2 regions of the Burkholderia sp. AW49-1 genome follow, and region 1 is predicted to be linked to the other one. Evidence: riboswitches for the same ligand, from Rfam matches in the RefSeq annotation. Region 1 holds a riboswitch; the other holds the start of a gene.
What was found. A riboswitch is a leader RNA that binds a small molecule or an ion and turns the genes downstream of it on or off. The one in region 1 is predicted to bind thiamine pyrophosphate.
Positions count from the first base shown of each region.

Region 2: it holds a riboswitch for thiamine pyrophosphate, as region 1 does, so the genes downstream of both, thiC (phosphomethylpyrimidine synthase ThiC) here and ACV22W_RS24320 (FAD-dependent oxidoreductase) in region 1, are expected to answer to the same signal.

Region 1 covers NZ_JBSAXF010000019.1:32,734-38,151, forward strand. Annotated here, with positions in the region: gene thiE (thiamine phosphate synthase) at 1-609, opposite strand, end outside; gene ACV22W_RS24310 (thiazole synthase) at 606-1,421, opposite strand; gene thiS (sulfur carrier protein ThiS) at 1,461-1,658, opposite strand; gene ACV22W_RS24320 (FAD-dependent oxidoreductase) at 1,691-2,827, opposite strand; TPP riboswitch at 3,062-3,185, opposite strand; gene ACV22W_RS24325 (ABC transporter ATP-binding protein/permease) at 3,455-5,224, shown strand; gene thpR (RNA 2',3'-cyclic phosphodiesterase) at 5,292-5,418, opposite strand, start outside.
Region 2 covers NZ_JBSAXF010000016.1:45,352-50,769, reverse strand. Annotated here, with positions in the region: gene ACV22W_RS22625 (DMT family transporter) at 1-222, opposite strand, end outside; gene ACV22W_RS22620 (hypothetical protein) at 384-632, opposite strand; gene ACV22W_RS22615 (glycine zipper 2TM domain-containing protein) at 842-1,057, opposite strand; gene thiC (phosphomethylpyrimidine synthase ThiC) at 1,315-3,246, opposite strand; TPP riboswitch at 3,371-3,487, opposite strand; gene ACV22W_RS22605 (pentapeptide MXKDX repeat protein) at 3,758-4,009, shown strand; gene ACV22W_RS22600 (cytochrome b/b6 domain-containing protein) at 4,098-4,730, shown strand; gene ACV22W_RS22595 (molybdopterin-dependent oxidoreductase) at 4,760-5,418, shown strand, end outside.

The sequences.
Region 1 (5,418 bases):
ATCCGCTCCTTTCACGCGCAGCTGCACGGTTCGCGCGCCGCACTCGAGCACGCGTTCGACCCATTCGGCGTCGGGGACGACCGGATAGAGGCCCAGTTGCGCGGGGCACGGCGGGAATGCGGGCTCGGGTGCCGGGGCCAGGCCGGCGACGCGCGGAAACCGCGCGGCATCGACCGGCCACGCATCGCCCCCGCGCGCTTCGTCGCCGTCGCGCCACGCGAGCGCGAGCACCAGCGCGTCGATCGGCGCGAAGCCGCAATCGAGGAACGCCGCGAGCGCCGCGATCCAGTCGTCGGCGAGCGGATGCGCGGCTTCCAGCGCGTAGCGTACGCCCGCGGCGTGCAGCACCGCGCCGTGTTCGTCGAACTCGATCGCGACCGCGTCCGGCGACGCGGGGCGCGACGCAGCCGACGCGCGCGCCTGCGCGGCACGATCGCCGGCCGACACGATCAGCACGTCGCCGTCGGCCGGCACGTCGGGTGCCGCGACGCACAGCCGCCACGGCGTCGTGCCGGTCGGCCAGTCGCCCAGGCGGGCGCGAATCCGCTCGGCCGCTTCGGCCAGCTCGTCGGCCGGCGGCCAGAATGCATCGGCGAAGCGCACGCTCATGCGCTGCCCCCGTCCTGGTGCCAGAACGGCATCCCGACGACCGGCGTGCTCGCGTGCGCGGTCTCGCGCGCATCCATCGGCCCGGCGAGATAGGCCGCACGGCCGGCCTCGACGCCTTGCGCGAACGCACGCGCCATGATTTCCGGATGCGTGGCCTGCGACACGGCCGTGTTCAGCAGCACGCCGTCGAAGCCCCACTCCATCACCTGGCATGCGTGCGACGGCACGCCGAGCCCGGCGTCGACGATCAGCGGCACGTCCGGCAGCCGCTCGCGCAGCACGCGCAGCCCGTACGGATTCACGACGCCCTTGCCGGTGCCGATCGGCGCGCCCCACGGCATCAGCGCCTCGCAGCCGACGTCGAGCAGACGCCGGCCGATCACGAGATCCTCGGTGCAGTACGGCAGCACCTTGAAGCCGTCCTTGACCAGCTGCGCGGCCGCCTCGATCAGCCCGACCGGGTCGGGCTGCAGCGTGTAGTCGTCGCCGATCAGCTCGAGCTTGATCCAGTCGGTATCGAAGACCTCGCGCGCCATATGCGCGGTCGTCACCGCTTCGGCGACGGTCTGGCAGCCGGCCGTGTTCGGCAGCAGCGGCACCGCGTGACGCTTGAGCAGATCGAAGAAGCCGGCCTCGGCCGTGCCGCCGGTCATCTGGCGGCGTAGCGCGACCGTCACCATCCCGGGGCGCGACGCGGCGATCGAATCGGACAGCGACTGCAGCGACGGGTAGCGCGACGTGCCGAGCAGCACGCGGCTTGCGAAGGTTTCGCCGTACAGCGTCAGCGCGTCGGCGGAAGTGAGGGACGTCATGTCGTTTTCCTGGAAGAGCGGGGGGCGAACCGGCGGCGCTCAGCCGCCCGCGACGGGGTGCACGACGTCGAGCTTGTCGCCCGTCGCGAGCGCGCGCGCCGCATGCTGCGTGCGCGCGACGAAATTGCCGTTCAGCGCGACCGCGTACGGCGGACGCGCGCCGTACGCGGCGAGCGCGTCGGCCACCGTCGCGCCGTCGGGTAGCGTCAGCGTCTGTTGGTTGATCTGGATATCCATGAGGCTTGATCGAATTCGGTCGGCGGCGCGCGTCAGGCCGGCTGGCGCGCGTCGTCGCGGTGATGAAGGAGCGTCGGCCAGCGCGCGGCATCGCGCCACGCCACGAACGCGTCGGCATCGGCGAATGCACCGCCGAGCGCGGCTTGCGCGAACGCGACCGCCGCATGCGCGACTTCCGGCGCGATCATGAAGCCGTGCCGGTACAGGCCGTTGACGGCCAGCGTCGTCGCGCCGTCCCAGATCACCGCCGGGCGGTGATCGGGCAACGTCGGGCGACATTGCGCGTTCAGTTCGAGGATGCGCGCCTCGCCGAATGCCGGGTGCACGGAAAACGCCGCGCTCAGCAGCTCGAGCGCCGAGCGCACGCTGACGGGCGACATGTCCTCGCCCTCCACTTCGGTCGCGCCGATCACGTACAGGTCGTCCTGTTTCGGCGCGATGTACAGCGGATAGCGCGGATGCAGCAGGCGCACGGGCCGCGTGAGCCCGATGCCCGGCGCGCGCACGCGCGCGACTTCGCCGCGGATGCCGCGCAGCGAGGGCAGCGCGGATTTCGCGCCGAGCCCGCGACAATCGATCGTGAAATGCGCGTCGGGCCGGTTCGCGTCGTCGATCGTCGCGTGCCAGTGCAGCTCGACGCCGCGTTGCGCGAGGCCCGCCGCGAGTGCGCGCAGCGCCTGCCGGTTGTCGAGCTGCCCCTCGCGCGGCAGCATCAGGCCGCGCGGGAAGCGCCCCGCGAGCGCGGGCTCGGCCGCGTCGACCTGCGCGCCGGCAAGCGCGACGAAGCCACCGTCGAACAACTCGGCCGGTGCGTTCGCGCGCACGCGTCGCTCGAACAGCGGTGCCTCGGCGCGATCGGCCTGATGCCAGACGACGAGCGTGCCGTCTTGCTGGAAAAACACCGGTTCGGGCAGTTCCGCGAGCCATTGCGGCCAGCGCGCGAGCGATGCCGCGCCGAGCTCTGTGATCAACAGCTCGGCGCTCGCCGCCTCGGCGAGCGGCGCGAGCATCGCGGCCGCGACCCACGCGGCCGACTGCTCGCCGTCCGGGCCGCCGCGCTCGTACAGCGCGACGCGATGCCCGTCGCCCGCAAGCCGCCACGCGATCAGACGGCCGACGAGGCCGCCGCCGAGTACCGCGAAATCGGGCCGGGAAGCGTGGAGGTTCATCGCGCGCCCTCCCCGCAGATCGCGCGGGCGCGTGCGACGAACGTTGGCGCGCGCACACCGTCCCGTGCGGACGCACGCGACAGCGGATCGGGAACAGCGCAAAAGACTGAAGATTGAGCGGTCATCATTCCTTCCGTAACGCGCGACGCGCGTACCCAAAAGGACGAAACCGGCAGCAAAGGCCGGCCGGGCGGGACTCGGGCGCTGACCATGTGGGATGGCAGCCAGCGCGGCCCGGCGGGATCAGAAACTTCCCTCGCCGGTATTACCCGGATCGGGTGCGAAGGGTCTTTCTCAGCCTCGCCGCGTCGCCCGGAACTGTCCGTCGGCCGCGCTCGAAGCACCCCTGTTTCGTCGTCGGCCATTAGACCATAAAAGCGGAAAGCGCCGCAAACTGTCCCCCATGCGGCAAATTCGCCGTCGTGCCGCGCCGCTCTGGCACAATGCCCGCAGGCCGGCCGCGCGAGCGGCCGGTTGCCGCGTCACCGCCGGCCTTAAGTGCCGTTTAAGACGCCCGGGTCACCATCCGGACGCCCGCCGTCAGTCGGCACCCCGTCCCGGCATGCCGTATCGCGGCGCGCGTCCGGCCCCGCCCGGCACGCGCGCCGGCTACTCATCAGGAAGCACATGACCCAATCGATCGATCCCGTCCGCTCCGCCTCCGACGCGCCGCAGGACGAGCGCCCGGTATCCGCGTGGAGCCTCATCAAACCCTACTGGGTGTCGTCCGAATGGAAAATCGCGTGGGGGCTGCTGGTCACGATCATCGCGATCAATCTCTGCGTGGTCTGGATCAACGTCAAGCTGAACAAGTGGAACGCGCAGTTCTACAACGCGCTGCAGTCGAAGGACGTCCACGATTTCCCGAACCTGCTGATGCAGTTCTCCGCGCTCGCGTTCGGCTTCATCATCCTCGCGGTGTACGGCCGCTACCTGCGCCAGATGCTCGGGTTCCGCTGGCGCCAGTGGCTCACCGACCGCTTTCTCGGCCAGTGGCTCGGCGATCGCGCGTTCTACCGGATCGAACGCGACCGCCTCGCCGACAACCCGGACCAGCGGATCACCGACGACCTCCAGTCGTTCGCGACGACGACGCTCGCGCTGTCGCTCGATCTGCTGTCGACGGTCGTCACGCTCGTGTCGTTCATCACGATCCTGTGGTCGCTCGCCGGCGCGCTGACGTTCTCGCTCGGCGCGACGCCGATCACGATCCCCGGCTACATGGTGTGGGCGGCCGCGCTGTACGCGGTGGTCGGCTCGCTGATCATCCAGAAGGTCGGCCACCCGCTCGTGTCGATCAACTACCAGCAGCAGCGTGTCGAGGCCGACTTCCGCTTCGGGCTGATCCGCGTGCGCGAGAACGCCGAGCAGATCGCGTTCTACGACGGCGAGAAAACCGAGACCATCAACGCGCAGAGCCTGTTCACGCGCATTCGCGACAACTGGTGGCGCGTGATGAAGTACACGAAGCGCCTCACGTTCGTGCTGAGCTTCTACGGGCAGATCGCGATCATCTTCCCGCTCGTCGTCGCGGCGCCGCGCTATTTCGCGGGCGCGTTCTCGTTCGGCGTGCTGATGCAGATCTCGTCGGCGTTCGGCACCGTCAGCGATTCGTTCTCGTGGTTCATCAACAGTTACTCGACCCTGGTCGAATGGCGCGCCACCGTCAACCGTCTGCGTGAATTCAAGCGTGTGATGGGCACGTCGCACCTGAAGGAAAGCCTGTCGCCCGCGACCGAGCACGGCGGCATCAACCTGCACTACGTCGATGCCGCGAAGCTGTCGACGTCGTCGCTGAAACTCGCGCTGCCGAACGGCAACGCGCTCGCGAACATCGGCAACGTGACGATCGAACCCGGCTCGCGCTGGCTCGTGGTCGGCAAGTCGGGTTCCGGCAAGAGCACGTTCATGCGCGCGCTCGCGGGCCTGTGGCCGTTCGGTGACGGCGCGATCGACGCGCCGGTCGGCGCCCGGATGATGTTCGTGCCGCAAACCAGCTACCTGCCGATCGGCACGCTGAAGGCCGCGCTCACCTATCCGGCCGCGCCCGACGCGTTCACCGACGACGCGTGCCGCGACGCGCTGCGTGCGTGCCGCCTGGAAGACTACGTCGGGCGCCTCGACGAGACCGGCCACTGGACGCGCGTGCTGTCGCCGGGCGAACAGCAGCGTCTAGCCGGCGCGCGCGTGCTGCTGCACAAGCCCGACTTCCTGTTCCTCGACGAAGCGACGAGCGCGCTCGACGCCGACAACGAAGCGCGGCTCTATCACCTGCTCGCCGAACGGCTGCCGAAAGCCGCGATCGTCAGCATCGCGCATCGCGAATCGCTGGCCGCGTTCCACGTCGGCACGATCAACGTCGAACGCGTGAACGACAGCGACAAGGTCGCCGCGTAACCGAAGCAAAAAGGCCGACGCATACCGCGCCGGCCTTGCTCTCTTCCTCGCCCCACCCGCCTTCCCGCTACGCCCGCCCGACCGGCACCGACACGATCGGCACATGCGACACGCCGTCGTGCGACGGCCGGCTTTCAAATAACGTCAGCGCGACGAAACGCAGCGCGACCGGCCGCCCGGTCGCGCCGCCGTGC
Region 2 (5,418 bases), on a different contig from region 1:
AACGACGAACAACGGCCACGCGCGACGGCGCAGCTGCGCGCCGAGCTCGGCGGGCCTGAAGCGCGTCAGCGCGAAGCCCGCGAGAAACAGCGCGCCGATGCCCACGCGCAGCGCCATCAGCGGCGCGACACCGAAGTCGGCGACGCCGATCCGGATAAACAGGAACGACGCGCCCCACAGGGCAGCGAGGACGGTCAGCAGAAAGGCGTTCTTGGGCGACATCGAGCGTGGCGGGCGAGGGGACGGGATGCGAAGGATCTTACACCGCGTTCCCGTGCCGTCGTTTCACGATCGGATGAAATGACAAGAACCGGCAAGAACCGGCAAGAACCGGGAAATCCGCTCGCCCCGACGCGCAGCGGCCGGACGGCACGCGCGGTCGCTCAATGATGGTGCCAGCCGCCGCGTCCGCCGAAGCCGAAATTGAGCGATACCGCGGGGCCCCAGTAGCCGCCCCAGGCCGGGGCATAGGCGGGGGCCGGATAGTAGTACGCGGGGCCCGGATCAACATAGACGGGTGCCGGCTGTACCGGCGCCGCCGCGTAATAGCCGGACGGATAGTAGCCGTAAGGGTAGTAACAGCCGGCGAGCGTCGTGCACGCGAGCGCCGCGGCGACGAGGGTCCTGTTCATGATGTCTCTCCGGCGGAGCCGGCAATCGGCAGATGCTTAAGCTTAGGCCGCGCGGCGATGACAAGGTGCGCTAAACGGTAACGGATCATTTCCGGGCCCCTGCGGCGTGTTGCGGCGCCGCATATGAAAAACGGCGCTTCCGCGGTGCGGAAACGCCGTCAGGCCGGAACTTGCCGCGCGTCGCGCGGCAGCCGGGTAAGCCGGCCGGCTTATTTGCCGACCTGGTTGCCGATGATGCCGCCGGCCGCCGCGCCGCCCAGCGTCGACAGCGCGCTGCCGCCGATCGCCGCGCCGGCGACGCCGCCGACACCCGCACCGATCGCGGTATCACGCTGGCGCCGCGTCATCGAATCGCAGGCCGAAAGGCTGGCCACCGTCGCGACGAGCAGCGCGCATACCCCAAAACGCCGAATCGAATGGTTCATGATCGCTGTCCTTGTGGTAGTGAACGGAGGTCGCGCGGCCGCCTGACGGCCGCGCATGAATCCAATCTACGCGTCGCTCCGTGGAGCTGCTGTAAGGACTTGTTAAGGCTCGAGCGGTTTCGTAATCAATTGTTTCGCTTGCGCCGGCAGGCACACGGCATGCGCGCGAATGCAAAAAAACCCGCTCGAAAGCGGGCTTTCTGCCGTGCTTGAGGAAGCGAAGCGGTCCGTGCGGACCGCCGCGTTCGCTTGCCGACTTACTGACGGTGATAGATCTCGGCGCCCGTCTTCACGAACTCGACTGCCTTGACCTCCATCCCCTTCTTCAGCGCCTCGGTTTCCGACACGCCCTGCTGTGCCGCGAATTCGCGCACGTCCTGCGTGATCTTCATCGAGCAGAAGTGCGGGCCGCACATCGAGCAGAAGTGCGCGACCTTCGCCGAATCCTTCGGCAGCGTCTCGTCGTGGAATTCGCGCGCCTTGTCCGGATCGAGGCCGATGTTGAACTGGTCTTCCCAGCGGAACTCGAAACGCGCCTTCGACAGCGCGTTGTCGCGCACCTGCGCGCCGGGGTGACCCTTGGCCAGGTCGGCCGCGTGCGCGGCGAGCTTGTACGTGATGATCCCTTCCTTCACGTCGTCCTTGTTCGGCAGCCCGAGGTGCTCCTTCGGCGTCACGTAGCACAGCATCGCGGTGCCGAACCAGCCGATCATCGCGGCGCCGATGCCCGACGTGATGTGGTCGTAGCCCGGTGCGATGTCGGTGGTCAGCGGCCCGAGCGTGTAGAACGGCGCTTCCTTGCACCAGTCGAGCTGGAGATCCATGTTTTCCTTGATCAACTGCATCGGCACGTGGCCGGGGCCTTCGATCATCACCTGCACGTCGTGCTTCCACGCGATTTGCGTGAGCTCGCCGAGCGTCTTCAGTTCACCGAGCTGCGCTTCGTCGTTCGCGTCGTAGATCGAGCCGGGACGCAGGCCGTCGCCGAGCGAGAAGCTCACGTCGTACGCCTTCATGATCTCGCAGATCTCTTCGAAGTGTTCGTACAGGAAGCTTTCCTTGTGATGCGCGAGGCACCACTTGGCCATGATCGAGCCGCCGCGCGACACGATGCCCGTCATCCGGTTCGCGGTGAGCGGCACGTACTGCAGGCGCACGCCCGCGTGGATCGTGAAGTAGTCGACGCCTTGCTCGGCCTGTTCGATCAGCGTGTCGCGGAAGATTTCCCAGGTCAGGTCCTCGGCCTTGCCGTTGACCTTTTCGAGCGCCTGGTAGATCGGCACCGTGCCGATCGGCACCGGGCTGTTGCGGATGATCCACTCGCGCGTTTCATGGATGTGCTTGCCGGTCGACAGGTCCATCACCGTGTCGCCGCCCCAGCGGATCGCCCACGTCATCTTGTCGACTTCCTCGCCGATCGACGACGTGACGGCCGAGTTGCCGATGTTCGCGTTGATCTTCACGAGGAAGTTGCGGCCGATGATCATCGGCTCGGATTCCGGGTGGTTGATGTTCGCGGGGATGATCGCGCGGCCGCGCGCGACTTCCTCGCGCACGAACTCGGGGGTGATCTCGGCGAGTGGGTTCGCGCCGAAGGCCGCGGCGCCGAACGCCTGGCCCGGGTGCTGGCGGCCCATCATCGCGGCGAGCTTCGCGCCGTTCGGGCCGCTCGACTTGAGGCTTTCGATGTACTCGGCGCGGCGCTGGTTCTCGCGGATCGCGATGTATTCCATTTCCGGCGTGATGATGCCCTGGCGCGCGTAGTGCATCTGCGTGACGTTCTTGCCGGCTTGCGCGCGGCGCGGGTTGCGGTGCAGGCCCGGGAAACGCAGGTCGGCGGTGGCCGGGTCGGCCGCGCGCTCGAGGCCGTACCGGCTCGACAGGCCGTCGAGCACCTCGGTGTCGCCGCGCGCCTCGATCCAGCGCTGGCGCAGTGCCGGCAGGCCGGCGCGGATGTCGATCTTCGCGTCCGGATCGGTGTACGGGCCCGACGTGTCGTACACGTAGATCGGCGGGTTCTTTTCGCCGCCGAAGCCGGTCGGGGTGTCGGCCTGCGTGATTTCACGCATCGGCACGCGGATGTCGGGCTGCGAGCCGGTTACATAAACCTTTCGCGAATTGGGCAGCGGGGCGACGGCGGCGGCGTCGACGTGGGCGTCCGCGGACAGAAACTTCGGATTGGCGTTCATGCAATCTCCTGTGTGAGCGCCGGACAGGCGCCACGGCGCTTGCCCGGAGCCCTTGACGAATGTGGGGCTCGAGCTAAGCAGGAGACGAGGCTTGGTGAGGCGGCGGATTTCGTCAGAAGGATGGCGGCGAAATCCGTACGCTTCCCTGCGCTGGCATTATCCAGATCAGGTTCAAAGGGTATTTCTCACCCGCAATGCCGGTTGTTTGACCGAACGCATTGCAGGACCCCCGCGTTAGCAGCGCACACAATACACTGGCTTCGCGGCGGTTTCAACCGGTGGCGGACCGGTGGTCGCGGTGCAGTTGCAGCAATGCGGGCGGTGCGCCCGCCACGCAAGCCGCGATGCATGACACCGCCGCACGGCCCTGCGGCCTGGCTGACAGTGACGGCGCGGCGCAGCATTGCAGCGGTTTCGGCGGTCCCTGAAAAAAAAATCTCGAAACGACTGTCATATCCCGCGACGTCCTCCGTCTATTCGGCTCCTCAAACCCATGTTTCGGAGAGATGTCATGAAAAAAGTACTGATCGCAGCCTGTGTCGCCGGTTTCGCCATGGCCGCAACGGGCGCGTATGCGCAGAACGACGCGATGTCGAAGGAGGGCACGTCGATGTCGAAGGATGCGATGGGCCACGACGCGATGGCGAAGGACGGCGCGATGAAGAAGGGCGCCATGAAGAAGCACGCGATGAAGAAGGACGCGATGTCGCACGACGCGATGGGCAAGTCGATGTCGGGCGACAAGATGGCGCCGTCGAACTGACCGACGCGGGCGGGGCGCGGCCGGCGCATGCGGTACACGAGGCCGCCCGCGCATCGCGCACCGCCGCTACGTTCCGGGAGTCTTCATCATGCAAACCGTTCCCGCTGCCGGGCGCACGGCTGCCACGCCGCCCGCGCGCAAGATTCATCCGTTGTGGGTACGCGTGAGCCACTGGCTCAACGCGCTCGCGGCGATCCTGATGGCACTGTCCGGCTGGCGCATCTACGATGCGTCGCCGATCTATCCGCCGTTCACGTTCACGCACGGCATCACGCTCGGCGGCTGGCTGGGCGGCGCGCTCCAATGGCATTTCGCGGCGATGTGGCTGCTGGTCGGCAACGGGCTGTTCTACCTCGCGATGTCGATCGCGACGGGCCGCCTCGCGCAAAAGATGCTGCCGGTCACGCCGGCGTCGATATGGCGCGACGTGCGCGCGGCGCTGGGCGGCCGGTTGTCGCACGACGACCTGAGCGTCTACAACGCGGTGCAGCGTGCCGCGTACCTGACGGCGATCGTCGATCTGATCGTGCTGGTGCTGTCGGGGCTCACGATCTGGAAGTCCGTGCAGTTTCCGCTGCTGCGCGCGCTGTTCGGCGGTTACGACGATGCGCGCGTCGTGCACTTCTGGGCGATGTCGCTGCTCGTCGCGTTTTTCGTCGTACACGTCGCGATGGCGCTGCTGGTGCCGCGCTCGCTGCTCGCGATGCTGCGCGGCCGCTGACCCGCACGCCGCGAGCGAAGGAACTCATCATGTCGGAATCCGGAAACAATCGCGGGCGGCCGGGCTGGACGCTCGACCGCAAGTCGCTCGAGCTCGACGTGCGCCGCGAACTCGAAATGCCGTCGCGGCGCCTCTTCAACCGGCGCGTGCTGACGCTCGGCGGCCTGACGATGCTGACCGGCTGCACGCTGCAGGACGACGCATCGGTCAACGCGTTCCTCGAGAAGGTGTCGCGCATGAACGATCGCGTGCAGGCCTGGCTGTTCAGCGGCGAGCGGCTTGCGCCGACCTATACCGAGGCCGACATCACGCGGCCGTTCCCGTTCAACGCGTATTACGGCATCGACGAGGTGCCGCACGTCGACGCAGCGACCTACCGGCTCGTGCTGTCGGGCCGCGTGACGGGCAAGCGCGTGTGGACGCTCGACGAGCTGTATGCGCTGCCGCACGCGGAGCAGATCACGCGGCACATCTGCGTGGAAGGGTGGAGCGCGATCGGCCGCTGGGGCGGCACGCCGTTCGGCGCGTTTCTGGCACGCGTCGGCGCCGATACGCACGCGAAATACGTCGGTTTCAAGTGCGCGGACGATTACTACGAAAGCATCGACATGCCGACCGCGCTGCATCCGCAGACGCTGCTCGCATTCGACTACGACGGCCGTCGCCTGCCGCCCGAATTCGGCTTTCC